Syntrophobotulus glycolicus DSM 8271: one gene and its partner. The protein of the gene in region 1 interacts with the protein of each later gene in a pairwise test. Links are inferred from orthologs where the notes say so. Each region holds a gene or a part of one and is shown on either strand. Other genes may lie near its edges. The genes, in order: SGLY_RS15300 and rplL.

Region 1 (16,206 bases):
TTGACAGGATACTTTTCCAGAGAATAGCCGTCCTGAAAGACATGTTTGGGCACATCAAGGTGAGTTCCGGTATGGCTGTTGAGCAAAAACCGTTTTTCATGATATCCGCAATGTTCCATATCGGCGACGATCTCTATCTTTGGCTGCTCTTCTCCTGGAAAAACAGGCATATCTTCTCTGATCGGATGAGATAAATCAACGACTTCCATATCATCACTTTCCTTTCCATTCGTTCCTTTCTTTGATCAAACGGTTTCCCCTATCGTGAAAAGCAGAAAAAAAGAGAGTGTCTCAAACTTTGGTCTTTGGGACACCCTCTTTTTCTGTTCCTCGATGAAAATTTTAGTATGACTGCGACCTTATCTCAAAATAGGCCTGAGGGTGGTCACATACTGGACATTTTCCGGGCGCTTCCGCCCCTTCGTGGATATGTCCGCAGTTGCGGCAGATCCAGACAACTTCATTGTCCTTGGCAAAGACTTTCCCCTGCTCGATATTGGCCAAAAGCTTTCTGTATCTTTCCTCGTGCTCTTTCTCGATCTTAGCCACTCCGTCAAACAACTCGGCCAGATCATGAAAGCCTTCTTCCCTGGCTTCTTTGGCCATTCTGGGGTACATGTCGGCCCATTCTCCATGTTCACCGGAAGCCGCCGATTTCAGATTTTCGATCGCGCCGCTGATTCCCGCCAGTTTTTTAAACCATATTTTGGCGTGTTCTTTTTCATTATCCGCAGTTTCAGTAAATAGCGCGGCGATTTGTTCATATCCTTCTTTTTTGGCGGCAGAAGCAAAATAAGTGTATTTATTCCGGGCCTGAGATTCCCCGGCAAAAGCCTCCCAAAGATTTTTTTCCGTTTTCGTTCCTTTTAAATCGGCCATAATGTCCTCCCTGTTTGTTTTGATCTAAAAAAATTATTCATTGGTTTTCCAAAGTCCATGAATATTGCAATATTCCCTGACTTCCAGGATATCCTCCTGTTTAACGGGGAACCATGCTTCCGGTTTGAGCCCGGGAGCGAGTTCGGCCCTGTAAACTTTATCTGCTGTCAACACTTCAATAAATTGAATAAAATGTTTTTCTTCCATCGGGTGTTCCACACTTCCAACCTGCACCCGGATTCCGTTCTCGGCAGCCTCGATAACCGGAACATGCTTTTCTTTACTGGCATCGACCGTATTTCCCACAAGCAGCTCCATCGGCTGCCCGCAGCAAACCAGGGCCGGCGCCCCGGGATGAACAACCTCAATCACATTGCCGCAAATATTGCATTTATAAATTTGTCTTAATTTGGTCATTTAATATTCCCTCCAATTTTAAGGCTGCCTCTTGCAGTTGGGCTTTTTCCGGGATAAATTGAATTCTGACATTTTCCAGCAGTTCAAAATGACACTCTTTGAGAATCCCTTCAATAATCCCCACACTTTGCCCGCCCCACCCATAAGAGCCGAAGGCGACTCCGATCCTGTTTTTCGGGGCCAGCCCTTTCATATAGGTGAGAAATGCCGATACTTTCGGCATGATCCCGTTATTCAGGGTTGGCGAGCCGACACAGACATATTTTGACATCAGAACCTCCGGCATAATGTCGGAAATGTCATTTTCCGTTACCCTCATCAGCTTTGCCGGGATACCCGCGTTTTCAAAGGCATTTTGGACAGCATAAGCAATCTTTTCCGTGGAGCCCCACATCGTATCATAGACAATGACAGCCTTTTCTTCCGTTTGACCGGAGGCCCATTTTTCATATTCCCTGAGGATTTCCGGAATATGTGTCCGCCAGACTAAACCATGGCTGGGTGCGATAATCTCAATGGCTATATCCCGAAGGGCTTCCAGCGCCTTGCCGACCTGGGCTCCATAAGGCAGGACAATATTCGCATAATACCTCGCCGCTTCTTCAATGATGATGTCGCAAGGCAGCTCTTCATCAAATCTTTGGGTTGAAGCAATATGCTGTCCAAAGGCATCATTAGAAAACAGGATCTTGTCCTCCGGACAGTAGGTGACCATGTTGTCCGGCCAATGAACCATCGGAGTATGAACAAAAGCCAGGCTTTTCCGGCCCAAATTGATGGTCTCCCCGGACTTCATGACCCGGAAATTCCAATCTGGTCTGTAATGCGCTTTCAAGCCCTTTTCCCCATTAACGGAAGTAAAAACCACGGCCTGGGGACAAATCTCCATAAGCTTGGGCAATGCCCCGGAGTGGTCCATTTCCACATGGTTTGACACGACATAATCAATTTTGGACGGATCAACAATCGCGGAAATTCGTTCAATCATTTCCTCAAACATATAATGTTTTACCGTGTCAATCAGGGTTATTTTTTCATCCACAATCAGATAGGCGTTATAGGTCATCCCGCGCGGAGTGAGATAACCATGAAAGGTGCGAATATTCCAGTCAATCCCGCCTACCCAGTAGACATTATCTTTTACTTGAATCGGTTTCATTTTTTCTCTCCTTAAAATCAGTCGACCGGCTGAAATTGACTCTTATCAACTCCGCAAACCGGGCATACCCAATCATCCGGCAAAGCCTCAAAGGCGGTGCCGGGTTCAATCCCTGAATCAGGATCGCCTTTCTCGGGATCATAGATATAAGAACAAACCGGACATTCATATTTCTGCATGGTTGGACCCTCCTTGATTAAATTTTCTTTTTTTATTGACTCTGCTTTTTCAGCTTGCTCCGACCGGCTGCTTTTTGCGGCGGGGCTGGCCGGCGCGGCTGTCCCTCTTTTTAATTGCTGGTAAAATCCATAAGTCATAGGCTCTTCATCCGAATAGACCTCAGTATTCATCACCTGACCGTAAAACACGGTGTGGGTACTCAGCTCCGTACTCTGAATCACTTCGGCTTCCAGATATCCGATACTGTTACTGGTTAGGAGCGGCGAGCCGGTCTGCCCTGGCTTAAAAGCAACTTCCCCGAACTTATCCAGATTTCTGCCGGATTTAAAGCCGAAATGTCCGATCATCTCCAGCGGGGTGGAAACAGGCAGGATATTCACGGCAAATACTTTACTGTTCTGAATGTACTCATGGGTGAGGTTCTCTTTATTAATACTTATGGCTACAATCAAGGGCGCGGATGTGATCTGGAAGACCGTGTTCGCGATCTGCGCGTTAATCCTGCCTTCTTTCAGGGACGAAATGACATACAAGCCGTAAGTTAAGCGGCGGAATATTTTTGAATCCGTAATTCACTCCTCCTTCCCGATTCCTGTCTAAAATTCGTTTAATCTTATTTGATAAATTAGACTAATTTTGAAAAATTCCTTTTTAATTTTGATTTAAATATAAAATTATTTTTAATTAAAGTAAATAGCCTGCAGGTAATCCGGCTATTCTTGCAGGCTGTTTGTGTACCTTGATCAGAATCCGACATCAACGATTTTCGCGTTTACTCCCTCAATGCTGTTCAGTTCCTTCAAAAATACTTCAAGTTCTTCAGAATCCCCGGCAACCTGGAGTACAATCAAACCATTGGGCGAGCATGCTTCCCCCGCCACAGCCTCGATATGTTCATGCAGACCAAGTCTTACTTTGATCAGGCAGCCATATTGAGTCAGTAAATTTTGAACTTTAGCGGCGTTTTTGACGCGGTGATTCACTCCGACAACCATAATTTTCAAGTTTGACATAGTATTTCCCCCATTCATCATCTTTACTCAAAAAGAAATTTTACCTTTAAGCAAGCCAGGCGGATTTGGCAATATAGTTTCGGCAAAAGAAAACAAGAATCCTGCTCAAAACCTTTCGTTCCTCATCTTCTTCACAAATTAATTTTCAGACAGCGATGATTTACCGGGAAAGGCCGCGGCTGAGACCCCAAGAATAGAATTCCCAAAAGCAAAATAGGCAATACGCAAAGCTTCGGCAATCTCTTCATCTTTTGCTCCGATTGCCCGCAGCTGCCCCGCTACGCTGGAAACACCGGGAACTGACCCATGCGCCGCGTCCAAAGCTAAAGCGATCAGCAGCTTGGTTTTATTGTCCAGGGCTCCCGGCGCCATAGACGATGAGAATACTTTTTCAATCGCTTCGGCAAAGGCTGGGTCATTCTTTTCCAAATGTGCCAAAAAAGGAGGTAAAGCCATCATCAATCACCCCTAACCATTCATTTGATTTCTGCCAACAATTAAAATTATTCGGATCTATCTGTATTGTACAGGAATCTGTTCAACTTCTCCAGAATTTTTCCTATTTTATTGCCCGGAGCCGGACTTGACATTTCAGGCCTAACATTTATAATAAATTAGTAAGTCGAGCTAGCTGCTAATAAGGAAATCCGCAAACCTCCTTAGCTTTATGTCAGGGAGGTCTTAATATTTTTTCTCAAGTTCATCATCATGAGGATAATTGTTTTTAAAAGGAGAAATTTTTTATGTCAACATTTTTTGACATGGGCCTAAGCAATTTTATTATTAAAGCCACCGCCGATATGGGTTTCGAGGAGGCTACCCCTATCCAGGAAAAAACGATTCCGGTTGCTATGGCCGGACGTGATATTATTGGCCAGGCCCAGACCGGAACAGGCAAAACAGCCGCCTTCGCTATTCCGATGATCGAGAATCTGGAGCGGCATGCCGAAGGCATCGGCGGACTTGTCGTCACCCCTACCCGGGAGCTGGCGGTCCAGGTCGCCGAAGAAATCAATAAGATCGGCCAATTTAAAGGCATCCACGCTCAGCCGATTTACGGGGGACAGGATATCAACAGGCAGATCCGGGCCCTGAGAAACAGGCCTCAGATTATCGTCGGCACTCCCGGCCGCCTTATGGACCATATGCGCCGCCATACCATACGCTTAGACCATGTTTCCATGGCCGTTCTTGATGAAGCGGATGAAATGCTGAGCATGGGTTTCATTGAGGATATTGAGAGCATCCTGGGCGAAATTCAACATAAACACCAAACTCTGCTGTTCTCTGCCACGATGCCCCAATCCATTCTCAATTTGTCCAAGCGTTTCATGCTTGAACCTGAATTCATCAGTATCAAAGCGAAGGAAGTTACCGTTCCCAATACCGAACAATACTATGTTGAACTGCCTGAAAGACAGAAATTTGATGTACTCTGCCGTTTGCTGGACATTCAGTCCCCTGATCTTGCTATCGTATTCGGCCGGACCAAAAGACGGGTGGATGAGCTCTATGAAGCCTTAAATAAGAGGGGCTATTCTGCCGAGGGCATCCACGGGGATTTAACTCAGCTGAGAAGAGACAGTGTCTTAAGACATTTTAAAGAAGGAGTCACCGACATCCTTGTGGCGACGGATGTCGCCGCCAGGGGCCTTGATATCAGCGGTGTAACCCATATCTATAATTTTGATATTCCTCAGGACCCCGAAAGCTATGTCCACAGAATAGGCCGGACGGGACGAGCCGGAAAAACCGGTCTGGCCGTGACTTTTGTGACGCCGCGGGAACTCAACCATTTGAGATTGATTGAACAGGTTACCAAAAGAAGGATTGTCCGCAAGCCGATGCCGACCATTCACGAAGTCCTCGAAGGTCAGCAGCGTCTGGCCGTTGACCTGCTGATGAAGGCCAGCGAAGATCCTGAAAGCCGCCGTTATACGGAGCTGGCTGATGAGCTTCTTGCTTCCAATGACTCCACAGCCCTTCTTGCCGCCGCTTTAAAGCTCTTAACCAAGGAGCCGAATACGACCCCGGTCAGCTTGACTGAAGAAGCTCCTGTTTATTCCCGGACCCCCAGATATGAAAAATCAAGACAGCCCAGCCATTATCAACGCAACAGGCGCAACCGGCAAACAGACGGCAGACCGGAAAGCAGGCCCGATTACAGGAAAAATTACAGGCCGGACAACAGGGCAAATAACCGATCCGATTATCGAAAGGATACCAGAACATCGTTCGGAACAGAAAGCAGACCGGACTATAGAGCCGAAAACAGAACCGGCTTCAGATCCGATAACTAGCCAGGATTCATTTATGCTGGCAATAGCTGTCTAACCGGAAAACGGCTGGGCAAAATCGTTAGTTCCTGAGAAATAACCGCCGCCTTGAGCAGGGGCGGTTATTTTTTTGCTTCCATATCAAACCAACTACGTGTAGTACCGGACCACATATTCCCTGAATTTAAGGGCGGCTTTAGATAAATAGCGTTTTTCATTCCAGGCGAGGAAAAGGGTATTGCGGTATGTCAGTTCTTTATTTTTGACAAAAGTCAGCGGAAAAGCGGCCGCTTGACTGGACGGTTCCGGAAGGAAGGAGATCCCCAGCCCGGCATGAACCAAATTTCTTATCGCGCCGATTTCATCGCATTCACACACGACTTTCGGGAAAAATCCCGCCTTCTCAAACAGTTCATCACAGCGTTTCCGAATGCTGTGTCCTTCTTTCAGCAGCACAAAGGATTCAGGGGCCAGATCGGAGAGGGAAACCGTCCGGCAGCCGCCGAAGGGATGCCCAGGCGGGGCGGCCAGCAGCAGCTCTTCCGAAAGCAGGGCGACACTGGCGATATCAGGGCCTTGAACGGTCTGATTGATAAAGCCGAAGTCAACCTCTCCCGCCGTCAGGAGCTGCAGCTTGGTCTTGTCCTCCGATAACTGCCTGATCCGAAAACGCATGGAAGGATGCCTGCTGACAAAAGAACCGATCATTTTACTGAAATCCTCATCCAGGAAAGTTGTGGCAATAGACAGTATGCCGTACTCCATTCCCGCTAAATCCGCAAGCTCCTGCCGTCCTTCCCCCAGCGCGGCAAGCGCGGTATCCACTCTGCGGAGAAACGCTCTCCCATACGGATTAAGGACAATACGGCGGTTCTGCCTGTCGAATAAGGGTACGCCCAAATCCTCTTCCAGGCGGGCAATGGTTACACTGAGGGCGGGCTGAGCAATCTGCAGCTCGCGGGCCGCTTTGGTCATATGTTCGGTCCGGGCAACAACCTGAAAATATTTGAGCTGCAACAGGTCCATAGATATCTCCTTGGCGATTGATATAAAATTGATTATAGGTATATATTATAATATGTATTTTTATTTATCAATTTTTGCCCTCATAATTGAGCTGTAATAATCCAGGATAGCGAAGGAGAAGAATAGGTACCATGAACACAAAAAGAGCCGTACTCATCGCAGGAATTATACTTGTTTCCTTTTGTTTAAGAACCCCTCTGACCGCCGTAGGTCCTCTGGTCAGTTTAATCCGGGCCGATCTCGGCATTTCAAACGGGCTGGCCGGTTTCCTGACGACATTGCCTTTACTTGTCTTTGCTGCTTTTTCAGCAGTTTCATCCAAGTTAGGCGGCAAAATCGGCAATGAACGCAGCATCCTGATCGGGCTGCTGATCTTAATCGCCGGTGTGCTGCTGCGCTCCGCGGGAGGGACTGGCGCTTTACTGGCCGGAACATTTTTTATCGGGCTGGGAATTGTGGCTGGTAATGTGCTCATCCCCAGCATCATCAAACAGAACTTTCCGGATAATGTTGGGATCGTCACGAGTGCTTACAGTGTTTCAATGTTTATTTCAGGCGGACTTGCTTCCGGAATCAGTATCCCTCTGGCCAGCAGCTTGCATCTGGGATGGCGCTATACGCTGGATACTTCCGCCGGGCTGATCCTGATCGCCCTCCTGATTTGGCTGCCGCAGCTCCGCAAACATCACCATTCTGCTGTTTCACGAGAAGCGGATTCTCCGGCTGCATCCATTTGGCGCTCCTCTCTGGCCTGGAAAGTTTCCCTTTTCCTGGGACTGCAGTCTTTCCTTTTTTATTGTGTGGTTGCCTGGCTTCCGGCCATCCTCCAGGGTTATGGGATAAGTACGGCGACAGCAGGCTGGATGCTGACCTTTTATCAAATCTGTGCCATCCCCGCCAGCTTTATTGCTCCCGTATTCGCCGACCGCTACAGCGATCAGCGCGGTATCACCGCCATCGTTTGTCTGATCTATTTATCCGGAATGCTGATCTTCCTTTTTGGCGGAGGCTTTTCACTGTTGGTGCTGGGGATTGCTTTGATCGCCACCGGCTCCGGGGCCAGCATCAGCCTGGCCTTCACCTTTATCGGCCTGCGCACGACCAGCGGCAGGCAGGCTTCCGAGCTGTCCGGCATGTCCCAGTCGGTCGGTTATCTGCTGGCAGCCGCCGGCCCCGCGTTGCTCGGCTTCTTGTTTGACCGCTTCCAGACCTGGACCCCCTCCATGATTTTATGGGTAGCCGCCACTGCGCTCCTTCTTTATTTTGGGATTTGCGCGGGCAAAGACCGCTATGTTTTTACCAAGGAGCAAAGTGATTTATTAAAGGAAGAATAAGAGAACAAAAGAGGAAAAGAGGTTGGAAAAAATGATTGCTTTAAAAAAAATTGTCGTCGCCTATGACAGTTCGGAACACAGCAAAAAAGCATTGGATTGGGCGATTCATATGGCACAGCTCAGCCAGGCGACAGTCGACGTCGTCATGGTTCTGGTTCCTTCCGCCATCAGTATGCGTTCCGCCGGAGCCTACGCGTCTCCTGAAGTAAGAGAGGAAGCCGAAGAGGAAATCGAAATCAATCTTTCAGAAGTGCGTACGATCTGTGAAGGGAAAGGGGTTCATGTCACGACCCACTCTCTCTTCGGCAACGCGGTCAATGAGATTTTGCTTCACGCGGCTTCCTGTAAGGCTGATCTGCTTATCTGCGGTACCAGGGGACTGGGCAGCTTTGCGGGATTATTGCTGGGCAGTGTGGCCCGTACCCTGGTCACTCATGCCGAAGTCCCCGTAATGGTCATTAAATAATAAAAAAGGTGATCTGCCAGCAAGGGGAGCGCCGGCTCCGTGTCCGCGCCGTCTACACCGGTCAGCTCATTTTGGAGGTGGAGAATCCTTATTCCGGGGAGGTGCCGCTGGATGAAAACGTCTATCCCACCGTCCGGGAGGAAGGACATGGCTGGGGCGGTGAACGTATCCGGGCCTTTGTGCGGGAAAACGGCGGCGAGCTGCTCTATCGGGTGGAGAACGGTATTTTTAATGTGCGGTTGCTGATCTAATCATATCCGGCTTCCTTTGTCAAGAGGAAATATTGCACTTATCTTTGAACATTAAGTAGAAAAACAAGTCTTTTAAGTAAAAATTGGTCGCTTCCTTTTGTTTTGTGCTATCCTGCCTTCAGGAAATCACGAAGCAGAAGGGAGCGATTTTTTTATGAGCGAAACAACCCGGCGCAAGGAAGATCAGGCCCTTCCAGCCCCCAATCCGGATGGCAATGTCTGGCCAAGACAATCCTGCCCGGCCTTTACCCCACGTAGCAGTGCGGCGGAGAAAACCTGTTGGTACTGCGTCTACGCGGATTTTCACCTGGACAAGCCCCGCGCTTTGGACGTGGGCGTGTGCTATTATCCCAAAAAACAATTGAAACAGGGGGGAACGAAGGAATGAAAAAACGATTATTAAGCGTCGCGCTGGCACTGTGCATGGTCGTAACCCTGCTGCCGGTTTCGGCTATGGCGGAGGAAACGGGCGCATTAGGTAAAAGCGGTGAAATCACCAGCTTTGAGCCGCTTGCAGAAACAGAAAAGGCGGTGGCACTTGGCACCTTGCTGGAAAATTTAGAATTGCCCCAGACACTGACCGCCACGGTGCGGACAGCAAAACTCGTGCAGGATTCCGAAAGTTCGGCACCTGCGGACAATTCTGATACCCAGGACGGCGGTACCGTTTCTGACAACGGCGGCACCACCCCCGCAGCGGAAGATTCTGACCATCAGCTTGCCGGCACACCGTCCGACGCGCAGGAGCCGTCTGCCGACGGTGATCATGACGAGCCGATTCAAGTGCAAGCTGCCACCGGCTCTGAATGGGAAGAAAACACCGTGGAAATTCCTGTGACATGGGCTTCTGCTGATTACGACATGGACACCAAGGGCAGCTATGTATTCACACCGGTAATTGAAGGCTATACGGTCAGCGCCGACCTGCCGGAAATTACTGTGACGGTGGGCTCTATGGCGCTGAGTGCGCTGAGTGCAACGATCGCACTCAGCAGCACAGACCTCTGGGTGGGCGGAACGCAGGTGACCGCCACAGGTGCTGTAAGCGGCTCGGGCATTGAGGGAACCGTCACCTACGACGCTGACCAGAATATTCTGACCCTCAACGGTGCAACCATTACAAGCGCGTATACAGATGGTTCCAATAATAAGTATGGCATTTACACCACGGGCTCCCTTTCCATTGTGCTGTCGGGCACGAACACCATTACTGCGCAGGATAACGGCAGCGATGGGAAAACCTACGTTATTTATACGGGGGGCAGCCTTGCCATTAGCGGCAGTGGCACACTCGCCGCCAACGGCGGTACCGGCACCGCCAGCTACGGCATATACGCCGCCGCCGTCAGCGTTGAAGAAAGCGCCGAGGTAACCGCCACCGGCGGCGAGGCCAGCACCAGCTGCGGCATATACGCTACCGCCGTCAGCGTTGAAGAAAGCGCCGTAGTAACCGCCACCGGCGGCGAGGCCACCGGCAGCTACGGCATAGACGCTACCACCGTCAGCATTAAAGAAAACGCCAGGGTAACCGCCACCGGCGGCTACGGCAGCAGCAAAAGCTACGGCATCTATAGCGCTAACACCGTTGCCATCAGCGGCGCCGCCAATGTAAAGGCCACCAGCGGCACCGGCGCCAGTAGCGGCATCAGCGACGTCTACGGCATATTCGTCCGTACCGGAAACCTTACCATTGAGGACAGTGCCATATTCGAAGCCACCGGCAACAACAGTAACCGTGACAGTTGCGGCATAGTCGTCGTTACCGGCGATATCATCATCAGCGGAGGCACAGTAACTGCCGAGAGCCTCGCTGCCGCCTCCATAAGCTACGGCATATACGTCAATACCGGCAGTATCACCATCAGCGAAGCCACAGTAACCGCCAAGGGCGGCACTGCCTCCACAAGCCACGGCATATACGCCGGTAACGGCAGTATCACCATCAGCGGAGCCACAGTAACCGCCGAGGGCGGCACTGCCTCCGCAAGCAAAGGCATAACCGCCTTTATCCAAAGTATCACCATCAGCCGCAGCGAGGTAACTGCCAAGGGCGGCACTGTTGCAATGAGTAAGGTGCCCAGCTATGCAGGCGTGCAGGTTTCGGCTGGCACTCTTATAGACGGCAGCAATGCCGCCACGGTAAAATTGACAAGCAGCAACATTACCAGTTTAAAATATATTAAGATTGAGCCAAAGGCAAGCGGCGCCGAGCAATTCGACCTTGCCGCCGGCGGCACCTACTACTTTGACCTATCGGGAGAAACGGGCAACATCGGCACGGTGAACACTGCCCTGCCGGACACAACTCTGCACTATGTGCCCTTTACCTACGTGGGTACGGTGACTGCGTACAGACTTGAAAGCAGCAGCAATGGCGACACGGGCGCATCAGCGGCAGCAACCGCAAGCGACCGCAGTCTGTTTGTGGGGGATTATAATATTGGCAACAACATCAGTTGGGATACCTTGAGTACGAACGGCCTCATCTTTGGCAAAACCTTTGATGGAAACTACAAGCTGCGCGCCTTGAGCGCAGGCAGCAGTGAAGTGGACAGTAAAGGCTCTCCGGCCACCAACGAGTGGGATCAGATTTTGGATAAAGCAAATTCAACCGACAATACAACAGGCTGGATCAAAAATTGGAGTGCCCAATACTCTTGGGGGCAGGATACTTCTGAAACTGTTTCATTATACCGCGCTATGCGGGGGTTCTCCGGCGCGCGCACTTGGAGTTTTAACATGAGTACCGATCCGAACTACGCCTTCCGTCCCGCCCTTGAGGTACTGGAGCCTGACACACTGGGCGATGACGGACTGAAAGCCGTCACACTGAACCTCAACGGTGGCACACTGAAGGGCGATACGGCGAACATTAAAATCATCTGTGCGGGCAATAGCTTCAAAGCGCCAAGCGGCGAAGGGCTGACAGCACCCGAGGGCAAGACCTTTACCAACTGGAAGGATACGAACAGTACAACAACCTACGCTGCGGGTGTAGCTGTGCCCAAAACCGTGACCGGGTTAACTGCACAGTGGGAGGTATCCATTACGGAGATACCCGTACCAACCGCAAACACCGGCCTGAAATGGACGGGAAGTGTTCTGACCGGCGTGAACGCAGGAATCGGCTATACCCTGAGCGGAGATTATCAGAAAACAGAGGTTGGTGATTACACCGCCACGGCAACACCGCAATCCGGCTATGCGTGGAACGATAGCACGGCCACACCCCAAAGCATTCCATGGAGCATCGCAAAGGCTGACGGCCCCGCCGCTCCTACCACGCTTTCCGGCGTTGCGCCAAGCAGTGCGGGCGGTACGGACGGCAAAATCACCGGCACAACCGCCGCTATGGAATATGCCGATAATGCCGGCTTTAGCAATGCTCAGGATTGCACCGCAACTGAAACCACAAGCCTTTCCGCAGGAACCTACTTCGTTCGTGTAAAAGCCACCGCTACCCATGAGGCAGGCGTATACACCACTGTGACGGTTGCGGCAGGCGTTACGAAGATAGCCGTACCCGCCGCAAACACCGGCCTGCAATGGACGGGAAGTGTTCTGAGCGGCGTGAGCGCAGGAACCGGCTATACCCTGGGCGGAACTTTTGAGGCAACAGCGGTAGGCGATTACACCGCCACCGCAACGCCGCAATCCGGCTATGCGTGGAATGATAGCACGACCACAGCCACGAACATCTCATGGAGCATCGCAAAGGCTGACGGCCCCGCCGCTCCTACCGGGCTTTCCGGCGTTGCGACAAGCAGTGCAGGCGGCACGGACGGCAAAATCACCGGCACAAGCGCCGCTATGGAATATGCCGATAATACCGGCTTTACCAATGCGCAGGATTGCACCGCAACTGAAACCACAAGCCTTTCCGAAGGAACCTACTACGTGCGTGTAAAAACCACCGCTACCCATGAGGCAGGCGCATACGCCACTGTGACGGTTGCTCCTGACCCGGACATTGCAACCGTTGCGGCGGCGAAAACCGCCGCGCAGAACGCAGGCTACGCCAATATGACCCAGGCGGCGGCAACGAATGAGGACGCGATTAAAACGGCACTGAAAAACACTGCGGAAACGGCAGTGGGTAACAGCGCTATTACAGTCACCATAACTAAGGTCAGCTACACCCCGCCGACAGTGGGAACTGCCGCAAAACCCAGCGGTACAAACGGCAGCTATACCTTTACCGTTACGGTATCCAAGGGCGGACAAAGCGAAACAACAGAGCAGAAAATCATCGCCATCACAGCGACGCGTTATACAAGAGGAACCGGCGGCGGCTCGGGCGGCGGCTCCTATACACCTGTACAATCCACAAAGCCTACTGAGCCTGTCAGCGGCAGCACGGAAAACAAAGCCGCGGTTGACAATAACGGCAACGCTAATGTCAGCCTTACCGATAAAAACATTACCGATGCGCTTGCGGACGCAAAGGCTGTCGCGGCAAAAAAAGGTGTGAACGCGGGCGATATTACAGCGGCGATTCATGTCACGACAGGCGGCAAGGACGCAAGCACCGTGACGGTCAATTTGCCCAAAACGACACAGGAGCAGGTCATTGGTAATAAGATTGCCAGCGTTCAGCTGGTTATTGACCGCCCCGATCTTACCCTCGGAATCAACCTTGCGGCGGTAACGGAAATGAATGGGCAGGCAAAGGCTGACGTACAGCTTTCCGCCACCCGCATGGACAATGCAAAGTTGTCCGGCGACGCAAAGACCGCCATCGGCAACCGGCCAACCTTTGATTTCAAGGCGGCTTATGGCAACGGCAAATCCGTGACCAATTTCGGCAAGGGCAGAGTCAGTGTGGAGATTCCCTATACCCTGCAAGAGGGCGAGGCAGCGGGCAACGTTTGTGCCGTGTATGTGGACGCAAATGGCAAAGTGACCTATCTCACCGATTCCAGCTATGATGCAAAGCGCGGAACGGTCGTGTTTTCCACCGGCCATTTCTCCACTTATGGCATAGCCTACAAGGCCGGCTTTAACTTTACCGACATTAATGGGCATTGGGCGGAGGAAGATATTCTCTTTTCTGCAAACCGGGGTATTCTGGCCGGCACCGGCACCACAACATTTTCCCCCAATGCTCCTATGACACGGGGGATGTTTGTTACAGCACTCGGACGTTTGGCAAATGCCGACATCAGCGCTTACAAGAAATCCAGCTTCAGTGATGTGAAAACCGACTCCTACTATATGGGCTATATCGAATGGAGCGTGAAGAATAATATTCTGGTTGGTATCGGCGGCGGCAAGTTTGATCCGGACGGCCTTATAACCCGTAAGCAGATGGCGGTTATGATGGACAGGTACGCCACGGTTATCGGATTCAAGCTGCCGGAGGTTCACACACAGAACACCTTTGCCGATAACGCCAAAATTGGCGCGTGGGCGGCTCCTTCCGTGAAGCGCATTCAGATGGCGGGTATCCTCCAAGGCAAAAACAATAACTTTTACGACCCGCAGGGAACGGCTGCCCGTGCCGAGGCTTCGGCAGTGCTGCGGCGCTTTGTTGAATTGATGATTTTCAGCGACACTGCCCAGGGCTGGGTAAAAAATGATTCCGGCCAGTGGATGTTTTTTAAAGAGGGAAAAGCCCTTACCGGATGGCAGACTGTGGAAGGCAAGGTCTACTGCTTTGACAGCAGCGGGGGTGCCTTCGCAAGCGGCTGGACGCAGAACGCCAAAGGCGAATGGTTCTTCCTGTCATCAGACGGCAGTGCCGTAACGGGATGGAAAGATATTAAAACAAATGGAGATTTGAAAAGCTATTATTTTGATACCTATGGTGTCATGATTGTTGGAAAATGGCTTCAGATCGACGGCAAGTGGTATTACTTCAATGCCGATGGCTCTCTTGCCAAGAGTACCAAAATAGATGGTTATGAAGTTGATGAAAACGGTGTAAGAAAAACAAAGTAACCAAAACAACAGAATATATTGCCAAGGGCAAACCCGGTGAAAGCCGGGGGCGCAAAGCTACAGGGTCTAAGGCGTTTGATAAAACGCTACGATAGCCTGGCTGCCAAAAACCGCGTAGGGCCTGCCCTCTCCAAACAGAGGGCAAGGCCCTACGCTCACTTTTTGTCCCCCTTTGACGGTTTTTGATGGATTATTTGGATATCGGGATACCGACTTTCGCTTTTTTCAGACGACCGCTTTTTGTGTGAACTGGCTGTTGTAAAGCTCGAAATAAAACCCTTTCCGCGCAAGCAATTCCTGATGATTTCCCTGCTCGATGATGGCTCCGTGATTCATGACCAGGATTGTTTTTGCTTCTTTGATGGTGGACAGGCGATGGGCGATAATAAAGCTTGTTCGGCCTTCCATCAAATTGGTCATGGCCTTTTGAATGAGAACTTCGGTCCTTGTATCGACACTGCTTGTCGCTTCGTCAAGAATCAAAATCGCCGGATCGGCCAGAATCGCCCTGGCTATGGTCAAAAGCTGTTTTTGTCCCTGGGAAATATTTGTGGCCTCTTCATTCAGTATGGTCTCATAGCCGTCAGGCAGGGTCCGGATAAAATGATCGGCATGGGCAGCCTTTGCGGCCCGGACAATATCTTTCATTGACGCCCCTTCCCGGCCATAAGCGATATTTTCTCTGATCGTGCCGTTGAAAAGCCAGGTATCCTGAAGGACCATCCCAAACATGCCTCTTAAGGCCTTTCGCTGAATATCCCGAATGTCCACCCCGTCTATTTTAATCGCCCCGCCATTCATTTCGTAAAAACGCAGCAGCAAATTTACCATGGTTGTTTTTCCCGCTCCTGTCGGCCCCACAATGGCAATCGAATCCCCCTTTTGGACCTTAAGGCTGATGTCTTCGATCAATGGTTCATTGTCCAGATATCTGAAATTGACCCTTTCAAATTCGACTTCACCCCGGGGAGACTGCAATACTCCGGCCGCCGGACCGTCAGGAATCTCCTCCTGCTCATCCAGCACCTCAAAAACGCGTTCGGCACAAGCGATGGTTGACTGAATAATATTGGCGATATTGGCGGTCTGTATGATGGGCATAGTAAAAGAGCGGGAATATGAGATGAAGGCCGTAATATCTCCCAGATTAAGCCTGTTTTTTGCCACCCAGATGCCACCGATCACACAAATCAGGACATAACCAAGGTTACTGACAAAATTCATGAGCGGAAACATGATTCCGGAGACAAACTGGGCTTTCCATC
Region 2 (16,146 bases), 2.7 Mb from region 1 along the record:
ACCGATACTGTAAGTAATCTCATTGATGAAGTGGTTGAAAAACTGAATAAAAAAAGCGGTTGGCTTGTATCGAGTGCTACCAGTACCGCGACAGCAGCAGTAAAAACGGAGTAGTCATAGCACGACAAAGCCCGGGGATGTAATGTCCTCGGGCTTTTTTTGTTAGAACAGGCAACGCCTGAGGCAGCAGGTGGGGAGTCACTTAACCTGATACCAAAGAATATTAAAACCAGACACTCTTTCGGGAATCTTAGAAACGATATTTTTTGAAAAATATTCGCGCAAAGGCTTGTGCAGTTCATTGAAAAGAATAAACCCGTACCGATCTTTAGGGAGTTCCATTTCAATTGTCCTGGTGATGTACTTTACTGGAGCGTATCCACTGGAAAGGTTTACCCTAGCCTTGAAACAGATTTTTGCCATTTTAGATTTCACCTTCCATTCTTTCGATTGTGTACCCATGAACCCTAGTCTTACTTAGATCGTTATTTTTCATCCTCATGAGATTTTCCATTATTCCGTCCATGTCAAAGGGCAGATTGTGAAGTAATCCGGTTGAGAGTTCCTCGATACATCCAAATGCTTCATGTGCTGTGGAGCAATCTCGGACCAGCGGGAAATGCCCGTTATCAACAGTGATTTTGTAATACATATTTATATCCTCCTTTATGTTTGCCTCTTGATTAGTGTCGGTAAGCACATATTAACATGACTCCTTAATGGAGTCAATAGGATATTGACACTTTTTTAGAGTATATTTATAATTGATTTGAGGTGATATCATGGTCAAATCAAAGCTAAAAGAAATCATAGATAAAAAAGGATTGTCTATTCGTAAAGTGGCAGGTGACATAGAATACAGGTTTGAAACTGTGCGTAGGATGTACAATAATGATACGAAACACTACCCGCAGGATCTCCTTGATAAGCTTTGTACTTATCTAGACATAGAGGTTGGCGAATTGCTTGTGAATAAACGAGGAAAGGATGCTACCTTTAAGGCTAATTTCAAAATTGAAGGTATGAAAAGAATAGAGAAGTTTAGGAGTGATTCTATCGATCGTTATTCTCCCGACCTTGTGTTTACCGACGAACAAAAAAACAAGCTTGTTATAATAGAACACTCATCTACGGGAGATAGGAAAGTCCACATTGGGGAAATGACACAGTTTGTGATGTATTGCAAAGCTAAGAGGGTAGAGGATGCCTATTTTTTCATATTCCTTGACGGCGCCGGTGCTACTGCCCCCACTGTTGAGACAGTAAAGAAACGATTAGAATATTATGCAGAAAATTTATTAAGTGGTATTTTCAAAGAAACAAATGGAATTAAGTTTATTGGCGTATTAGGCTGTCCTGAAGATGTAAGAGTTGGGGAAGTAACAGAGAAGTTGGGTGATCTGATTAAGGCATGTAGCGATAATGGCGGGATAGTCTATAAGTGGCAGGAGAAAAAATAGCACCGAGGTGCTTGTCACACTTCTCCGGGCAAGACATATATTATAGTGGGGTGTCGATAATCATAGAAATCTTGATAAGCAGAAACCCGGTTCGTAAATGGCCGGGGTTCTGCTTTTTTGTTTTAAAGTGCGCGGGGCATTGTCTATTTATTGCCACCCACAGTGACGTTATTATAAATAGGAAAAGAATTAAATAGTAGGCTTACGCTACGCGAGGGATTATAAATTTAAACACAGCTTGTTGCTGGCCCCCGCAACCAAAGAAAGTTAAAACCTTCAGAGAATGTATTCTGAAGGTTTTTTAATTTTTTAAATCACTGAGGAGGCTTACAAATAGAACAAGGGCCGTATCCGGATGATTTCGCTTTAGAAAGAGTGGTTTCTATTTTGCTTTTGGACAGATGCCGGCAACCGTCGCGATGGTATTGATGTCCGGTATCAGTGACATATACCGTTACATCTGATTTGTTGCTGCTTGGAGTCTTTGCAACCGGGGCTGGAGGAGCGTTTTCTTTTACGGGAGAAGCTTTTTTGTCGAAAGTAATCGTTTTTCCATCACTGGTTGCGACAATCGTTCCTGACAGATCAGTACGGAAAACCTCAATACCGGCATCGGACAACGCGTTTAATGTGGCGTCATGGGGGTGTCCGTAACTGTTATCTTTTCCACAGGATATTGCTGCATATTTGGGAGAAACGGCCTTCAAAAATGCCGGTGTGGTAGAAGAGTCACTTCCGTGGTGGCCGACCTTTAGGACAGTTGCTTGCAGGTTCCCATTTTTCAGCATTTCATTCTCGGAATTTGATTCGGCATCTCCGGTAAATAAAAACGAAGTATTATGGTAAGTGATTTTTAGTACGGCACTGTAATGATTTAGATCATCATAATTCGAACCGGTTGGAGCAAGAAAGGTTCCGGTTATTCCAGAGACATCAAGTCGTGTACCGGCTTTAGCCTCTACGCGTTTTGCCCCGGATGCAGAGACTGCGGATATAAAGTCATTAAAAGTCTGTGTTGTAGTAGTCGCGTTCGGCAGGTAAACAACCCTAGGCGGAAAAGCCTTGATTACAGTATCCAGCCCGCCAATATGATCCTCGTGAGGGTGAGTAGCGATAATCGCTGCTAACTCGGTGACTCCTTGGGCTTTAAGATAGGCAACGACCTTAGGACCGTCCTCGTTGTTACCGCCGTCAATCAGAATTACGCTGGAAGGGGATTGAACCAGAGTGGAATCTGCCTGGCCAACGTCAATGAAATGAACGCTTAAAGACCCTGCTGCTTGGGCTGCGGGCGCGCTCGAAGGGGAGGCGGCAGTTGGTGTGCTTGCACTCGGAGATGTATCACCGAAGGCAACGCTTAACTGGACGAGAAAGAGAAAGCCAAAGGCAACGGTTAGGGCGGCTTGCAGAGGTTTATTGAACTTTTTTGTCCTGAACATAAAAAATAAACCCACTGGCGGCAGCACAAATAATAATACCCAGAATAGCCAAGGGTTTTTATTAAAAAAATCCATTTTTTCCTTCCTATTCTTCCTCATCAAAAAAATGATCAAAGAGTTTTTTAGCGCGATCTTTGCGCTGAACTGTGGCGGCCTGATCAACAATCACTTTAATCTGAATAACATCACCTTCCTTGGCTGCGGGGAAAAGGGCCTTCGGAAGATGAAAGGTTTTGCGGTCATTTGTCGTTATAACCGCCCATTCACCTTCAAAACGATCAATGATGTACATATTTCACCTCATTTTCGATTATTAATGATTTTATACTTGTTAATTCTCTATATTTCTCCTTAATCCTTTAGAAGACGAAACAAAACAAATACAGATGCAAGCAGTTCGTCATTTCCCCGGAATGGTCTAAACCCCTTTGTTTTACAAATTAATTCATTTTTCAAAATTATTTTCTTTTAATAGGAAAAAAGATATGTTACCATTTTGTTAAATAGCATTATTTAGGAAAGAGAGGAAAATATAATGAAAATCAATGTAGACAAAAAGAATTTGGTGTTTTTTACGGGTGGTGCAGTTGCTTCTTTAGTGGCGTTGAAGTTTCTCAAGAGCAAAAAAGCCAGAAAAATTGGGGTAAAGACCCTGGCCAAGGGACTCCGGTTTAAGGATGAAGTTCAGGCTGCCGCACTGTCCATCAAGGAGGAAGCCGAGGATCTCGTCAGTGAAATCCGCGTGAAAGCTAAAGATGCAGACCTGGCATCGGAATAATTGTTTCGGACTAAGGGGGAACTATGCGCTATAAAATTGCCCACGAACTTCCTGGACGTCTGCGCTTAAATAGCGGTAAGTTCGCTTTTTCACAGGAAGAGGGGGAAAAGATCGAGGTCTATTTAAAGTTGCTGGCGGGAGTAAACAAGGCTGTAGCAACCTCCAGTACGGGGAGTATTCTGCTCGAATATGAGGGGGATGCACGTGCCGGAATTCTGGATGCGGTAACGGCTCTCAAACGGGATTCTTTACCCGATCTGGGGGAAGAGTATGTGATGGTCCAAAAACGGAATGCCGACTTTAAAAAAGGACTCTTGCACATCGTCAGGCGGTTTTTACTTAAACATTATATTATCCCTGCTCCCATCAGTAATGTCTTACGAATCATCGATTCCTCTAAATTTATCCTTAAAGGGTTAGAAAGCCTGTTGATTAAACAGAAAATAGATGTAGCCGTTCTGGATGCGGCGGCGATCGGAGTGACTATCGGACGTCGTTCCTATGGTACGGCCGGATCTATTATGTTTTTGCTGTCAATTAGCGAGTTGCTGGAAGATTGGACGAAGAAGAAATATAAGGATAATCTGGCGACCAGTTTGGCTATCCATATCGATAAGGTCTGGGTTGAAAAAGATGGGGCGGAAATGCTTATTCCCATGTCCTTGCTTATGGCAGGGGATCATGTGGTGGTTCGTACCGGTGGGATGATTCCTGTCGACGGACAAATCATCAGTGGAGAAGCGATGATCAACCAGGCTGCGATGACCGGTGAAGCGCTGCCAATTCAACGGAAGGAAGGCAATATGGTTTACAATGGAACTCTTGTAGAGGAAGGTTCTATTGTGATCCGCGCGGACGCTGTTGATAAGGAGACCCGTATTCATAAAATTCTCAACATGGTTGAGAATTCAGAACATCTGAAAGCAGGATTGCAAAGCCGTACGGAAAAGTTGGCGGACTCAATTGTCAAATACAGTTTCCTGGCCTCCGGTCTGATTTATCTTCTGACCAGAAATCCGATCAAGGCGATCTCCATTTTGCTGGTAGATTATTCGTGTGCCATCAAGCTTTCAACCCCGCTGGCCATTCTTTCGGCGATGAGCGAAGCGTCCAGGCACCGAATCATGGTTAAAGGGGGAAAGTTCCTTGAAGCTTTTGCCAATGCGGACACGATTGTTTTCGATAAAACGGGAACCCTGACTGTTGCCGAGCCAAAGGTAGAGAAAGTTATTCCTTTTGCCGGGCAGACAAGAGAAAATGTTTTAAAAACAGCAGCCTGCCTGGAAGAACATTTCCCGCACAGTATGGCTCGGGCGGTTGTACGTCAGGCGACGGAGGAAGGACTTTGTCACCAGGAGGAACACTCTGAAGTGGAATATGTGGTAGCACATGGGATTTCTTCACGCTTAAACGGAAGAAGTGTTTTGATTGGAAGCGCGCATTTTATCTTTGATGATGAAAAGGTTATTCCAACACCTGAGCAAAAGGCTTTAATCGATAAGGAAAGCGGAGCCTATTCGGTCCTGTATCTGGCTATTGGCAATCAGCTGGCAGGAATGTTTTGCATCAATGACCCTTTGCGTCCGGAAGCCAAGGAAGTAGTTCACCGACTTAAAGGCTTGGGCGTAAAAAAAATAATCATGCTGACAGGAGACAGCCATCAAGCGGCGGAGGCAGTTGCTGCCGGTCTGAAGCTTGATGAATATCGGGCACAGGTATTGCCGGAAGACAAGGCCGACTATATTCGCTCATTGGTTGAGGCCGGACATTCGGTGATTATGGTCGGAGATGGCGTAAATGATTCTCCCGCTTTGACGGCGGCCAGTGTCGGAGTAGCAATGAAAGACAGCTCGGACATTGCCAGAGAGGTATCTGATATTATCCTGCTCGATTCCAAACTGGATGACTTGGTGTATTTGCGGGAATTAAGCCGAAAATCCATGAAGAAGATTAAAGATAATTATACCTTTATCATGTCCTTCAATACATTTATCCTGGCTCTGGGCTTAACGGGCGTAACAACACCGGGAACAGGGGCATTGCTGCATAATCTGTCTACCTTGGGGGTAAGTCTGAACAGTTCGCGAAAATTAATAAAATGAGAGTTCAAGGTGTAAAAAATGTATGTTTCCATTGCTGATTTTCTTTTATTGATGATTGTTATCGTAGTCACTGTGGTAGGAATTTATGCCGCCATGACCTTGAAGAATATCAATATTTTGGTCAAAAGCACCAGGACGCTCATAGAGAAAAACTCCGATTCACTGACCAAGTCGGCGGAATTTTTGCCTGAGGCGATTAAAAACACCAGCAATCTTGCCAAATCAACGCAGGAGCAGGTCAATGCAATTGGTACGACGCTCAATTGTCTGGGTACCAATCTCGCTGAGACAGCTGCCGCCCTGAATGAAAGAGCTGTCAGCGGTGTATCTTTTGTCAATACGGTAGTGGAAATAGTCGGTGCGCTCAAGCATTACATAAGTTCACACGATGAAGACGAAGAGGACAATGAGAGAGCTTGAACGTGTTAGTCACCATTACTGCTGTAATGGAAGATATTCTTGAAATATGCAGTTTACCTGATGGAAAATTTTTAGCTGAAAAAACCTGCAAACAGTTAAGTTTTGCAGGCTTTTTTATAGATGTTCTGCTGATGATAGCATCGGCTTATGGCACAATCCCTTTGATAAACTGAACCGGCTGATAAATAATACGTTCTTCTTCCGAATACTTCCGGCAAATCGATATACCCCGTTCTTTTAACCCGTTCATAATCTCTTCACGGGCTTTCCACGGAAGATTGGCCAATTCCTCTTGGTACAGTCCAAGACCATGAATAATATGTTTGATTACTTTGTCCGGGTCTCGAAAGACCATGGGAGAAAAAGGCTCCTGATGCTCGATCTTAATGAGCCCAGTCTCTGTGAAAGACGCAAGACATTCTTCTGGGCCGAACAGGAAGTTTTTAGGCTGCTCCCGGCGTTTAGAGGCTAATTCAAATATTCGGGCAAACCATTCGGAGAAAAACGGGAAGCTATTGAACGCACAGGCTAAGGGGTGGAAAGAGCCAATGATTCCTCCGGAGCGGGTTACTCTGCGCATTTCTCTAAGAGCGGTTTCGCGATTGGTAAAATGTAAAAAAGCACAACCGATAACAGCGTCAAAACGATCATCTTCAAAAGGAAGCTCTTCGGCGACCCCAACACCAAGCTCCACCCAATTTTTTTCTTCGGCCTCAAGTTTGGCCCTTGCCCGGTTAATCATCTTTGCGGAAGGATCAATACAGACCAGTTTCCCATTCAAGCCTATCCGATCCGCCAATCCAGCCTCAAAGGTAAGAAGTCCTGTACCACTGCCCAATTCCAGAACTTTCATTCCCGCCCTTATTCCCGTAAAATCAATTAACCGTTTTCTTAATTGCATGAATTCAGGAAAGATTTCTTCCGCAAGTTTTTCGTATTCCTCTAACCTGTTAAACTGGGAAATATGTTGCAAAGACATCCGTTCAGCAAAATAACCGGCTGCTTCCAGCATCTGACGGATGAGCTGAAGGTTTTCCGTTCCTTTTGGCGTGATTTGGACACAGCGCTCTCCATTCTGGTCGACGACCTCCATCAAACCGGTGAATACACCCATTTTCAGATCATCATTTAGGAAATGTTTTGCCCAGGGGCGATGCCAGTCTCCGCTGATAAATATTTGTTCAGGGATACCGTTGTAATAGACCAGAGCATTAAGATTGTCATAGATTGTGGTGATCTGATATAAATGAAGAAGGTTGCTTATGCCGTGAGTATTGCAGTAACCAATGACTCTGAGAATGGCTTCTCTGGCAATATCTTCATCCACAAACAGGTCGCCCGTTTTCTCATGGGCAATGAATACTGCGGTTGACATAAAAGTTTCACATAGAGCTGCTTTAGGGAAATTAGCGGGATTAGGCAAGTAATTAAAGTATTGCATTTTCTGGGCATCCGAGAGAATCAGGCCGGCTAGATTGTCCGCTTCAATTCTGAGAAATTCGAGAACATGAGGAGTAAAACACTTTGAACTATGTACAGCCAGCCAAGGGTTGATGACAATTCCTGAAACTTTCAATTGTTTTAGTTTATCCGTCAGAACTTGGTAAACAGGGTCCATCTAAATCCCCCCCATAGATCATTTTATTAATAATTCTCCAATTTTGCGCCAATATCCTCCTTTTGTTTCCAATATTGTATTTTTTTCTTATTTGTCAAATACAATTATTTTTATTAGCGTTTTGATGACAATATGTTGAGAAGAGAGAGAAAAAAATCAATTGATCAAAAGGATAAATCAATTTATGGGAATAAAGTACCAGTCTTGGAGCATTTTTAGATAGCTGGATAGATTCTTTTATGATGAGCGGGGGTGAAACAGCGTGATAACCAAAATGATATGCCGGAAAATCTCTTCAATAATTTTATAATTTTCGAAAATATTTTCGATAAATTTTTAGAAAAAATAAGTAAATAGGTGATTTTTTGCTATTTAGGTTTTATAATTAAATAACTATAAAACAATTCTGACAAAAGCTTCCCAATGGAAATGATTAATCTCCTTCATGATAAATTTAAACTAATTTTAAATTAAAAATAAGATGTAATAACGAAATAAAATAAAGAATATGAACAAAGGAGAAAAAACAATGGGAGAAAGATTAACGGACTTGGTCAATACTCACGAAGAAAAATGTCAGGGATGTAATAAGTGTATAAGGCATTGCCCGGTGGATGCCAATGTTGCTTATGCTGACGAGGAGGGGAAGATTAAAGTCAAGGTTCAAGCCGAGCTATGCATCAATTGCGGTGAATGTATTGAAGTTTGTGATCATGAAGCAAGAGAGTTCTACGATGATACGGAAGCCTTCTTTGCCGATTTAAAGAACGGTAAAAAAATAACTGTTATCTCAGCACCCGCAGTACGTACGAATTTTGAGGATTATAAAAAAATATTTGGCTTTCTGAAGGCCAGGGGAGTTGAATATATTTATGATGTTTCGTTTGGGGCGGATATAACGACCTGGGCTTATTTAAAAGCGATTAAAGAAAAAAAGCTGACCTCAGTTATCGCCCAGCCTTGTCCCGCCATCGTCGGATATGTGGAAAAGTATAAACCGGGGCTGTTAAATTATCTTTCGCCTATTCACAGTCCAATGATGTGTACGGCAATCTATTTAAGAAAATATAAAAAGATCTCTTCAAGTATTGCGTTTCTCTCGCCTTGCATAGCGAAGAAAAATGAAATGGAAAAAACGAATGGGATCATATCCTATAATGTTACATATAAAAATATTGAAAAATACATGAAAGACAATGGGCTGGCGATGAACAGCTTTGAAGATAAGGATTTTGATTTTATTGATTTGTCCCTTGGCTTCTTATACAGCAGGCCGGGTGGCCTGAAAGAGAATATAGAAGCGGTGATTGATCATGCCTGGGTTAAACAAATAGAAGGAACTGAAATTGCCTATGAGTATTTAGACCATTATCAGGAGCGGATCCACAACCAAAAGCCTGTGCCTCTGGTTGTGGACATCCTTAACTGTTCTCAGGGATGTAATATTGGGTCTGCGGCATGTGCCGATCGTAAAATGATTGATGATATCGACCATAAGTTTAATCAAATGAAGACTGAAACCATTGATAAGAATACAAAGGGGCGTTTAACCAAAAAGTTCCGCTGGATTGGTGAAAAGTTTGATAAAGAACTGAAACTGGACGATTTTGTCCGGGAGTATGACAAGGATGGAGCAGTGCCTGCGAAGAGAATCCCTTCAGATAGCGAAGCAGAACAGATTTTTAAATCAATGTATAAAAATGATGAGGCAGCATGTAATATTAATTGTACCGCATGTGGATGTAATACCTGTTATGATCTGGTTGTAGATGTGTTTAACGGGATAAATATTGTTGAGAACTGTATGGACTATACAAGAAACAAGGTTCTTGCGGAGACGGTAAAGAATAATGAGACCAATGCCATGTTGGAGGAGATTGAGCATCTAAGCAATGAGCGCTTAAACAAAGCCAACGAACTGAAAGAAAATGTTAATATCATCAAGGACTCTTTGACAGAACTCGGAACAGCGAATGAAGAAAGCACCAGAACACTAACAGGGATTACGAACCGAGCTGAAGAAACCGTCAGGACAGCTTCCGCACTTAAGGAAAGAATTGATCAGATGAACGATAAACTGAAGAGCTTTGTCGATGCGTCCAAGCAGATTGTCGATATCGCAAATCAGACCAATCTGCTTTCTCTGAATGCGGCTATTGAAGCAGCACGCGCCGGTGAGCATGGCAGGGGTTTCGCAGTTGTGGCTGAAGAGGTACAAAAGCTGGCGGAACAATCGGGACAGGTTGTCAAGTCTACGATAAATGATGAAGAAATCATGCTTCTGCTTCTTAAGGAGATCTCTGATGTCGCGGTAGAACTAGGGAAACAGATGAATGATGTCAGCAATCAAATTTCTGATGCTTTGAAATCAGGTGAACAAATCACTTCTACCGGGCAGAGTATTTTGGCGGCGGTAGAAACCATGGTCGAGAATAACCAGTTCAGTTAAGCTTTAGCGGTTCAAAGGGGAACATAGCTATGATTTGGAAATCGTTTGCTATGTTCTCTTTTTCACTTTCTTACAGCTGGAATTTTAAAATCATAAATTTTTCTGTTATAATTTATCTGTGGGCATTGAGTAAGTGAAAAAACAAAGTGTATTCACGCTGTAAAATTGATTATATAAAGATATGAAGAGTGATAGAATGACAAAAAATAAAAAAAAGCTGTTTAAAATTATAAAGAGATATAGTTTTCTTTTTTTAGGGGCATCTCTTGCCGGGGTTGGTCTGGAAATTTTTTTAGTCCCTAATGCCATAATAGACGGTGGGATAACGGGGATTTCTATTATGGCCAGTTTCTTGAGCGATCTTCCTTTGGGGATTTTCCTATTTTTCCTTAATATTCCTTTTTTGATTTTTGGATATACGCAAATTGGCAAGACGTTTGCTTTTTCTACTTTGTTTTCAATTACCGTTCTGGCTATAGCAGTTACTGTGCTTCATCCAGTACCGCAGTTGACTCAAGATACTTTGCTGGCAACAGTGTTTGGCGGTTTTATTCTGGGGATGGGAGTAGGTCTGGTTGTACGCTATGGAGGATCAATGGATGGAACGGAAATTGTAGCGATCGTAGCTTCCAAAAAAACGAGTTTTTCGGTTGGCGAGATCGTCATGATTATTAACATCGTCATTTTAAGCAGTGCGGGGTTGGTATTCGGCTGGGATAGAGCCATGTACTCTCTGATTGCTTATTTTGTCGCTTACAAAGTTATCGATATCACAATTGAAGGCTTGGAAGAATCGAAGGCCGTGATGATCGTATCCGAAAAAACCGAAGAAATAGCGGAGGTTCTCCTGGCCCGTTTAGGGAGGGGAGTAACTTTTATTGAGGGAAGAGGAGCATATACGGGTCAGCTGAAAGGGATCCTGTATTCAGTCGTTACCCGATTGGAAATTTCTAAACTGAAGTCGATTATTGATGAAATCGATGAAAATGCATTTGTGACAATAAGTGATGTGCATGAAGTCGTGGGGGGACAATTAAAGAAAAAGGCAATTCACTAATTTATGCTTCAGTCTTTCTTGACAAAGGATTTGAATTTGTGTTAAATTAGTCTGTGCGACTAGCAAAAATAGTAGTCAAGCTATTGCTGGGGAGGTGTTCATAAATGCGTGTTGCGATTACTTTGGCTTGTACGGAATGCAAGAACAGAAACTATCAGACAATAAAGAATAAGAAAAATGATCCGGATCGTATAGAAATCAAAAAATACTGCAAATTCTGTCAGACTCATACCACTCATAAAGAAACCAAATAATTGTTTTGCGTTTTGTTTATCTGTAATAAGGATGTGATTGAATGGCAGTGGCAAAAAAGACAGAATCCACAGGCTTTATCAGTAATTTTACGAATAAGTTCAAGGCAAGAACAGTGTTTTTTCGTGAAGTCTGGAATGAACTGAAAAAGGTGCACTGGCCTACTCGTAAGCAAATGATGGTGTATACAGGCGTGGTTTTTGTTACTGTAGGTATATTTGCTGTGCTTATTTGGATCGTTGACAGTATGCTTACTTTTTCTCTGACCAGTATTCTGAAATAAAAGCTGCTGGATTATATTGAGGGGGCCTTCGGACAATGTCTAAGAACTGGTATGTTATTCATACTTATTCCGGCTATGAGAACAAGGTTAAGACGAATCTGGAAAAACGTGTTGAATCCATGAACATGGAAGACAAGATATTTAGAGTACTCGTCCCCATGGAAGATGAGATAGAAGTGAAAAACGGGAAAAAGAAAATTTCCAAACGCAAAGTTTTTCCTGGGTATGTTCTTGTGGAAATGGATATGACTGATGATTCTTGGTATGTTGTTCGCAATACTCCGGGAGTAACCGGGTTTGTTGGGAGCGGAAGCAAACCTCTTCCTTTGTTGGAGCACGAGGTAGCCAATATCCTGCGTCAAATGGGCTTGGAGAAGGTACGCCATAAGATTGACGTCAATGTGGGACAGTCAGTCAAAGTTATTTCAGGTCCGTTTAAAGACACAATAGGTGTGATTCAAGAAATCTTGGAGGAAAAAGCCAAAGTCAGGGTTTCTGTTTCCATGTTTGGAAGAGAGACACCTGTAGAACTGGAGTTTGGGCAAGTTCAAAAACTTGACTGAATATAAATGATGAAGTCCAAGACGGCATTACCAAGATAAGGAGGTGTAAGAAGTGGCAAAAAAGGTTGTAGGTTTAGTGAAATTAGCGATCAATGCAGGTAAAGCAAACCCGGCACCTCCGGTTGGACCGGCACTCGGCCAGCATGGTGTTAATATCATGGCTTTCTGTAAAGAGTATAATGAAAGAACGAAAGATCAGGCAGGGTTGATCATTCCTGTGGAGATTACTGTTTATGAAGACCGTTCTTTCAGTTTTATTACAAAGACTCCGCCGGCCTCGGTTCTGTTAAAGAAAGCGGCCAATATTAATTCCGGATCTGCCCAGCCCAATACGAACAAAGTTGCTAAGGTCGGCAGGGATAAGGTCAGGGAAATTGCAGAACTGAAGATGCCCGATTTGAATGCGGCCAGTGTCGAAGCGGCAATGCGTATGGTTGAGGGAACCGCGCGCAGCATGGGAATCGAAATCAAAGATTAGTTTTTGTCCAAAGGGGCAAAAAATGTGGGAGGGTTAGATCCCGCTTAACCACGAGGAGGTAAATGATTATGCCGAAAAGAGGCAAGAATTATCAGGATGCAGTCAAGACTTATGACAGTCAGGCTTTATTTGAACCAAAAGAAGCTCTAACGACGGTGAAAAAGAATGCTAAAGCTAAATTTGATGAAACGGTAGAGATTGCGTTTAAATTAGGTATTGATACCCGTCATGCTGACCAACAGATTCGTGGAGCCGTGGTGCTTCCTCATGGAACAGGTAAAAGCCAGACAGTTTTGGTTTTTGCTAAGGGGGAGAAAGCCAAAGAAGCGGAAGCTGCAGGGGCGGAATTTGTTGGAGCCGAAGATATGATTGAAAAGATCCAGCAGGGTTGGTTCGGATTCGATGTTGCTGTCGCTACCCCCGATATGATGGGGTTGGTAGGTAGACTTGGCCGGCTGCTTGGTCCTAAAGGACTGATGCCCAATCCAAAGACTGGGACGGTAGCTGTGGATGTTGAGAAAGCAGTGAAAGAAATCAAAGCGGGTAAAATCGAATATCGTGCCGACAAAGCCGGTATTGTCCATGCTCCTATCGGTAAGGTTTCTTTTAGTGAAGATCAATTGTTGGATAACTATAAGGTCATCGCCGATATTATTGCAAGGGCTAAACCTGCTGCCGCTAAAGGACAGTATGTCAGAAGTGTAACGGTATCTTCCACGATGGGACCGGGCGTGAAAATTAACCCTTTGAAAGTTCTTGCTTGATTTAAGCGCTTTCAGGGTTTAAAATAGACCAGGTGACAATAAAATATTTCCGCTTAAGACAGTAGGTGCTTCATTTAGCTTAATGTCCTGCCGAGGTGGTGCTTTGTTTTGATTAGAAGTCTTTTGATATTGCTCTGATTATGACATTGACAAACCTCTGCATGAAAGCGGAGGTTTTTTGATTACCGGTTGGAAGGAGGTGCGTTAGATGCCGAATTATGAGGAAAAACAAAAGATCGTTGACGAGATTAAAGAAAAGTTACAGGAATCATCAGGTGTAGTGCTTGCTGACTATAGGGGAATGACAGTGTCACAAGTGACTAAACTTAGAGTCGAGCTGCGTCAGGCAGGTATAGAATACCGTGTTCTTAAAAATACAATGGTACGTAGAGCAGCGGATGAAATTGGCTTGCAGGGCCTCGACCCTTATCTTAAAGGTTTGACTGCGGTAGCCTTCTCTGCTGATCCTGTTGCTCCGGCCAAGATCCTGATAGAGTTCGGGAAGAAAAATAAAGAGCTTCAGATTAAGGCTGGTGTGGTTGAAGGACAGGTCGTTGGGGCGGATAAGATTAAAGACTTGGCTGCTCTTCCTTCCAGAGAGGTTCTTCTTGCCCAGGTACTTGCAGGAATGCAGGCTCCTATCTCTGGCCTTGTCAATGTCCTTCAGGGTCCGATTCGCAAAATGGTTTATGCATTGGAAGAAGTGCGTAAGGTGAAAGAATCTCAAGCTTAGAAAAATTCATTATTTTATTCATACCAATATGTTGGTATTATTTTAAGGAGGATTTTTAAAATGTCTAAAACTGCTGAAATTTTAGAAGCCGTGAAAGGCTTAACCGTGTTGGAACTTGCTGAATTAGTAAAAGCTTTCGAAGAAGAATTTGGTGTTACCGCAGCTGCTCCTGCCGCTGTTGTAGCCGCTGCTCCTGCTGCCGGCGGGGCTGCTCCTGCTGCTGAAGAAAAAACGGAATTCGATGTTATCCTGGCTAGTGCGGGTGCGGCCAAGATCAATGTCATCAAAGTTGTTCGGGAAGTTACCGGTCTCGGACTCAAGGAAGCGAAAGACCTTGTTGACAATGCACCAAAACCTGTTAAAGAAAAGGTCGCTAAAGACGAAGCGGAAGCAATTAAGGCTAAGCTTACTGAGGCCGGCGCTACTGTCGAAGTAAAGTAATTTATCTTATATTTTAAGATGCTTTTTCGAAAAACGGAAAAGCATCTTTTTTATTTTTTTGATTTTGCAATTCACCTTGTGTTTATTTTACTGAAAAACTTAAAATTTTCCTTGACAATCAATCAATGTTTTGATAATATTAGTAAATGTCTTATAGCTAGATATCTACATATCCTTGATTGTTGGGAGATAATATGGTGGAAGTTTGTATCTCATTTTTTTGAGGTAGTTCCATAGACGAAGAAGCGAGGTTTTGGTTAGAAGCCTTGCTTTTGGTTGTCTTGATATCTGCTTTCTCCGCGTGAGTTTAATTAGTCACTTCTAAATATATAACTTGCTGGGAAAAAACGCTGGAAGGGTGAGCAGGAAATGGTTTATCCAGTTAAAGTTGGTACCCGTGAACGTTGGAGTTATTCCAGGCTACGAGAAGTTCTAGACATGCCTAATCTTATTGAACTTCAGCAGAATTCCTATAAGTGGTTTTTGGACGAGGGATTGCGAGAAATGTTTCATGACATTTCCCCTATTCAGGATTTTACAGGAAATCTCGTATTAGAATTTATTGATTATAGCCTTGGTGAGCCTAAATATGAGGTTGAGGAATGCAAGGAAAGAGATGTAACCTTTGCGGCTCCTTTACGTGTGAAAGTTCGTCTGATGAATAAAGAAACAGGCGAGGTTAAAGAACAGGAAGTTTTCATGGGAGACTTTCCCTTGATGACCGAAAAAGGCACATTCATTATTAATGGTGCAGAAAGGGTTATCGTCAGTCAGCTTGTGCGGTCTCCGGGGGTATACTACTCCGAAACAAAGGATGCCAGCGGAAAGACACTATATGGTGCGACGATTATCCCGAACAGGGGTGCATGGCTTGAATTTGAATCAGACATTAATGATAATATTTTTGTGAGAGTGGACAGGACGCGTAAGCTTCCTGCTACGGTGTTGATCAGAGCTTTGGGCTATACAACCAATTCTCAGATCGTGGAAGTGTTTGAGGAAGACGAGAATATCAAAGTGACGTTGGAAAGGGATAATACAGAATCGACAGAGGAGGCCCTTGTTGAAATATATAAGAGGCTGCGTCCGGGCGAACCGCCTACGGTTGATAGTGCAAGATCTCTTTTAGAATCTTTATTCTTTGACCCTAAACGATATGACTTGGCTAAAGTCGGTCGTTATAAACTAAATAAAAAACTGAACATGGATGTGGAAAGTCATGTTCGTAATCTGACCAAAGGTGATGTCATTGCGGCGGTTGCCCGTCTTCTGGAAATCATGAAGGGAGAAGGACACCGGGATGATATTG

What was found.
Region 2: the proteins of SGLY_RS15300 (region 1) and rplL interact in binary tests that used the Escherichia coli proteins (3 or more experiments, as listed by UniProt). The link is inferred for Syntrophobotulus glycolicus DSM 8271 from one-to-one orthologs.

Annotation. Positions count from the first base shown.
Region 1 is NC_015172.1:3,093,309-3,109,514, forward strand. Bases 7,038-10,032 are described here. They hold SGLY_RS15300 (universal stress protein), read left to right. Parts: upstream 7,038-8,315; coding sequence 8,316-8,750; downstream 8,751-10,032. Other genes in these bases: SGLY_RS15295 (CynX/NimT family MFS transporter), read left to right, coding at 7,082-8,284; SGLY_RS15305 (GHKL domain-containing protein), read left to right, coding at 8,759-9,001; SGLY_RS15310 (hypothetical protein), read left to right, coding at 9,156-9,389; SGLY_RS17965 (hypothetical protein), read right to left, coding at 9,560-9,784; SGLY_RS15315 (S-layer homology domain-containing protein), read left to right, coding at 9,824-10,032. Also shown: SGLY_RS15250 (cyclase family protein), read right to left, coding at 1-209; rbr (rubrerythrin), read right to left, coding at 343-879; SGLY_RS15260 (desulfoferrodoxin), read right to left, coding at 913-1,296; SGLY_RS15265 (FprA family A-type flavoprotein), read right to left, coding at 1,271-2,455; rd (rubredoxin), read right to left, coding at 2,473-3,207; SGLY_RS15275 (CPF_0552 family protein), read right to left, coding at 3,379-3,648; SGLY_RS15280 (carboxymuconolactone decarboxylase family protein), read right to left, coding at 3,787-4,107; degradosome RNA helicase CshA, read left to right, coding at 4,392-5,948; SGLY_RS15290 (LysR family transcriptional regulator), read right to left, coding at 6,075-6,950; more of SGLY_RS15315, read left to right, coding at 10,033-14,941; SGLY_RS15320 (ABC transporter ATP-binding protein), read right to left, coding at 15,167-16,206.
Region 2 is NC_015172.1:378,714-394,859, forward strand. The notes cover bases 13,212-16,146. They hold rplL (50S ribosomal protein L7/L12), read left to right. Parts: upstream 13,212-14,456; coding sequence 14,457-14,837; downstream 14,838-16,146. Other genes in these bases: rplA (50S ribosomal protein L1), read left to right, coding at 13,212-13,663; rplJ (50S ribosomal protein L10), read left to right, coding at 13,872-14,396; rpoB (DNA-directed RNA polymerase subunit beta), read left to right, coding at 15,207-16,146. Outside these bases: SGLY_RS01920 (hypothetical protein), read left to right, coding at 1-114; SGLY_RS01930 (hypothetical protein), read right to left, coding at 425-652; SGLY_RS17350 (helix-turn-helix domain-containing protein), read left to right, coding at 783-1,460; SGLY_RS01940 (ComEC/Rec2 family competence protein), read right to left, coding at 1,775-2,974; SGLY_RS01945 (DUF3006 domain-containing protein), read right to left, coding at 2,985-3,191; SGLY_RS01950 (DUF6110 family protein), read left to right, coding at 3,435-3,677; SGLY_RS01955 (heavy metal translocating P-type ATPase), read left to right, coding at 3,701-5,779; SGLY_RS01960 (hypothetical protein), read left to right, coding at 5,798-6,199; SGLY_RS18030 (hypothetical protein), read left to right, coding at 6,202-6,372; SGLY_RS16930 (class I SAM-dependent methyltransferase), read right to left, coding at 6,345-7,817; SGLY_RS01970 ([Fe-Fe] hydrogenase large subunit C-terminal domain-containing protein), read left to right, coding at 8,347-10,266; SGLY_RS01975 (YitT family protein), read left to right, coding at 10,463-11,323; rpmG (50S ribosomal protein L33), read left to right, coding at 11,428-11,577; preprotein translocase subunit SecE, read left to right, coding at 11,619-11,858; transcription termination/antitermination protein NusG, read left to right, coding at 11,894-12,421; rplK (50S ribosomal protein L11), read left to right, coding at 12,474-12,899; and 2 more genes. UniProt on the Escherichia coli protein: The binding site for several of the GTPase factors involved in protein synthesis (IF-2, EF-Tu, EF-G and RF3). Is thus essential for accurate translation.